Regions from separate parts of the Pseudomonas svalbardensis genome, predicted to be linked through region 2. Evidence: predicted binding sites of a transcription regulator. Region 2 holds the regulator's gene; the other holds the start of a gene.
What was found. Region 2 encodes sigma-54, which starts transcription at its own class of promoters, with help from an activator protein. Its sites were predicted from a motif close to ANTGGCATNNANNTTGCTNT; they were not measured.
Positions count from the first base shown of each region.

Region 1: QFX16_RS09635 (CmpA/NrtA family ABC transporter substrate-binding protein) is a predicted target of sigma-54. The motif match lies at 1,225-1,244, and genes of this name have one in related genera.

Region 1 is NZ_CP125619.1:2,108,917-2,111,118, reverse strand. It holds gene QFX16_RS09640 (quinone-dependent dihydroorotate dehydrogenase) at 115-1,134, opposite strand; gene QFX16_RS09635 (CmpA/NrtA family ABC transporter substrate-binding protein) at 1,364-2,202, shown strand, end outside.
Region 2 is NZ_CP125619.1:1,009,307-1,011,508, forward strand. It holds gene hpf (ribosome hibernation-promoting factor, HPF/YfiA family) at 1-206, opposite strand, end outside; gene QFX16_RS04370 (RNA polymerase factor sigma-54) at 280-1,773, opposite strand; gene lptB (LPS export ABC transporter ATP-binding protein) at 1,958-2,202, opposite strand, start outside.

The DNA.
Region 1 (2,202 bases), 1.1 Mb from region 2:
GGCAGAGCCGTCGTGAAACCTGAAAGCACGGTGTACCTGTAAGACCGCGGTGTCTGATTCTACGACTGCTGCGCAGCCGAACGCAGCCTCGCAGGCTCGGCAGTTGCTACAAGGTCAGCGCAAGGCGGCGATGGCGTCTACAGATTCACGAATCAGCGCCGGACCTTTATAGATGAAGCCGGAATAGAGCTGCACCAGGCTGGCACCCGCAGCGATTTTCTCAGCCGCGTGCTTGCCTTCGGTGATGCCGCCCACGGCGATGATCGGCAAGCGACCGGCCAACTCGGCCGCCAGCACCTTCACGGTGTGGGTGCTCTTGTCGCGAACCGGTGCGCCGGACAAACCGCCCGCCTCGTCACCATGCTCCATGCCTTCTACACCGACGCGACTGAGGGTGGTGTTGGTGGCGATCACCGCGTCCATCCCGGTTTCGATCAGCGCTTGCGCGACCTGAGCGGTTTCTTCGTCGGTCATGTCCGGCGCAATCTTGATCGCCAGTGGTACATGTTTGCCGTGGCGCAGCGCCAGTTCTGCGCGGCGCGTTGCCAGGTCGGCCAACAACTGCTTCAGCGAATCGCCGAATTGCAGGCTGCGCAGGCCCGGGGTGTTCGGCGAACTGACATTGACCGTCACATAGCTGGCGTGGGCGTAGACCTTGTCCAGGCAGATCAGGTAGTCGTCGACCGCCCGCTCAACCGGGGTATCGAAGTTTTTGCCGATATTGATGCCCAGCACGCCCTTGAACTTGGCCGCCGCCACTCGCGCCAGCAGGTGATCAACGCCGAGGTTGTTGAACCCCATGCGATTGATGATCGCCTCGGCTTCCGGCAGACGGAAAATCCGTGGCTTCGGATTGCCCGGCTGCGGGCGCGGCGTGATGGTGCCGATTTCGACAAAACCAAAACCCAGTTGCGCAAAACCGTCGATGGCCGCGCCGTTCTTGTCCAGACCGGCCGCCAGACCCACCGGGTTCGGGAAGTCGAGGCCCATGACGGTCACCGGCATTTTCGCCGGTGCCTTGCACAGCAAGCCGTTGAGGCCCAAACGCCCGCCCGCGCCGATCAGGTCCAGGGACAGATCGTGGGAGGTTTCCGGGGAAAGTTTGAACAACAGCTGACGGGCCAGGGTGTACATGGGCGGGTTTGACTCTGGGCTACGAAAAGTGGCGGCGATTATAGCCGGGCATCGGGGTTGCAGGCGAGGCGCGCGACAAAATCAGCGTGCGATGGCATATGCCTTGCACCGTCACTGACATCAGCACTCATGCCAACGGCGGGATGAGTCGAAAGACAACGGCGTCGTCACTTGGCCTTGCCCTGGCAAGCAGCCCGGTCCGGCGCTTTTTTATGGAAGGTGTTTACTGATGATTGAAGTTCCAGCCAACCCCCTGGCCTGGGTCAACGGCAGCGATGCCCCGGAAAAGACCGAAATCAGCCTCGGCTTCATGGCCCTGAGCGACTGCGCCTCGGTAGTGGTCGCGGCCACGCAGGGCTTTGCCCAACCTTATGGCCTGACCCTGAACCTCAAGCGCCAGTCGTCCTGGGCCAACCTGCGGGACAAACTGGTCAGTGGCGAACTCGACGCCGCCCACAGCCTGTACGGTTTGATCTACGCCGTGCATTTGGGCATCGGCGGTGTCGCATCGACCGACATGGCGGTGCTCATGGGCCTGAATCAGAATGGCCAGAGCATCAACCTCTCCCATGGCTTGCAGGCGCTGGGCGTGACCAGTCCTGAAGCACTGGAACGGCACGTGCACCAAAGTCGCCCAAAACTCACCTTCGCCCAGACATTTCCTACGGGCACCCACGCCATGTGGCTGTATTACTGGCTCGCGAGTCAGGGCATCCACCCGTTGCAGGACGTCGACAGCGTGGTGGTGCCGCCGCCGCAAATGGTCGCGCACCTGCAAGCCGGGCGCATCGACGGCTTCTGCGTCGGCGAGCCATGGTCCGCCAGCGCGGTGCAGCAAAGTCTGGGGTTCACGATGGCAACCACCCAGACCATCTGGCCCGATCATCCGGAAAAAGTCCTCGGTTGCACCCGCGCCTTTGTCGAGCAATACCCCAACACCGCAAGGGCGCTGGTGATGGCGATTCTGGAGGCCAGCCGCTTCATCGAAGAAAGCACCGAGAATCGCCGCAGCACCGCGAAGCTGTTGAGTGCCCCGCAATACCTCGACGCACCGCTCGACTGCATCGA
Region 2 (2,202 bases):
TCGGTATGCTCCGCGTTTGCGACCACTTCATTGCCGGGAATATGCAGCGTGGCTTCGATTTTCTGCTTGAGCTTTTCGACCGTCATCGTGACTTGCACGTTGGTGATCTTGTCGAAATGCCTCTCTAATCGTTCGAGTTTTTCGCCGATGTAGGTGCGAAGAGGTTCGGTCACTTCCAGTTGGTGTCCACTGATGTTGACTTGCATACAGCTCTCCTTCGTTGCCAGTGCATAAAGCGGCAGGCAGAAATGCCTGCCACTGGAACGCTGTGGCGTGGCTCTACATCAACCGCTTGCGTTCGCTCGAAGGCGCGATCCCGAGGGATTCGCGGTACTTGGCGACGGTGCGGCGAGCCACCTGAATGCCTTGTGCCTCCAGTAAACCAGCGATCTTGCTGTCACTCAACGGCTTTTTCTGATTTTCCGCGGCAACCAGTTTTTTGATGATCGCGCGGATCGCCGTGGACGAGCATTCACCGCCCTCTGAGGTGCTGACGTGGCTCGAGAAAAAGTATTTCAGTTCATATATACCCCGAGGGGTATGCATGAACTTTTGCGTGGTCACCCGAGAAATCGTCGACTCGTGCATGCCCACCGCTTCGGCGATGTCATGCAGGACCAGCGGTTTCATGGCTTCGTCGCCGTATTCAAGAAAACCGCGCTGATGCTCGACGATCTGAGTGGCTACTTTCATCAGGGTTTCGTTGCGGCTTTGCAGGCTCTTGATGAACCAGCGGGCCTCTTGCAACTGATTGCGCATGAAGGTGTTGTCGGCGCTGGTGTCGGCGCGGCGCACGAAACCGGCGTATTGAGCATTGACCCGCAGGCGCGGCACGGATTCCTGGTTCAGTTCCACCAGCCAGCGCTCGTTGTCCTTGCGTACGATCACGTCGGGAACGACGTATTCGGCTTCGCTGGACTCGATTTGCGAGCCTGGGCGCGGGTTGAGGCTCTGGACCAATTCAATCACTTGGCGCAGTTCATCTTCCTTGAGCTTCATGCGACGCATCAGCTGGCTGTAGTCGCGGCTGCCGAGCAGGTCGATGTAATCGGTGACCAGGCGTTTGGCCTCGACCAGCCAAGGCGTCTTGGCGGACAACTGACGCAATTGCAGCAGCAGGCATTCGCCCAGATTACGGGCGCCGATGCCAGCGGGTTCGAATTGCTGGATGCGGTGCAGGACGGCTTCGATTTCGTCCAGTTCGATGTCCAGTTCCGGATCGAAGGCTTCGAGAATCTCCTCGAGAGTTTCGTCCAGGTAACCCTGATTGTTGATGCAGTCGATCAGGGTCACGGCAATCAGGCGATCAGTGTCGGACATCGGTGCCAGGTTCAGTTGCCACAGCAAGTGGCTTTGCAGGCTTTCGCCGGCCGATGTACGGGTGGTGAAATCCCACTCGTCGTCATCGTTACTCGGCAGGCTGCTGGCGCTGGTCTGGTAGACGTCTTCCCACGCGGTGTCGACGGGCAGTTCGTTGGGAATCCGCTCGTTCCAGTCGCCTTCCTCGAGGTTGTCCACCGTCGGAGCGGTTTCCTGGTAGGAGGGTTCCGAAACATCGGCGTTGGGTGGCTGTTCGGCTTTGTCGGCCAAGGGGTCGGCGTTATCGAAGTCGTCGCCTTCTTCCTGGCGTTCGAGCATCGGATTGGACTCCAGGGCCTCCTGGATTTCCTGTTGCAGGTCCAGGGTCGACAATTGGAGCAGGCGGATGGCCTGTTGCAGCTGCGGTGTCATCGTCAGCTGCTGGCCCATTCTCAAGACTAGCGATGGTTTCATGGCAGGGGCTTAACACCTTATTCGCCGGCGCACATGCGCCATCCACTACAGGGCGCCGGAGCGCCAAACATAAGCAAATTATATGCCCGAAACTGCAGCGTTTGCCTAGAGCGCTGTAACAATAAAAAAATGTTGATTTTTTATCGAGACAAGCGCCCGAGCAACCAGCCAGACACCTCAGTGCTTACAGGCGGAACTCATGGCCCAGATACACTTCCTTGACCAGGTCGTTGGCCAGGATGGTGGCAGAGTCACCTTCGGCGATCAGTTGGCCATCGTTGACGATGTAGGCGGTTTCGCAGATATCCAGGGTTTCACGGACGTTGTGGTCAGTGATCAGCACGCCAATGCCCTTGGCCTTGAGGTGATAGATGATCTGTTTGATATCGCCCACCGAAATCGGGTCCACGCCGGCGAATGGTTCGTCGA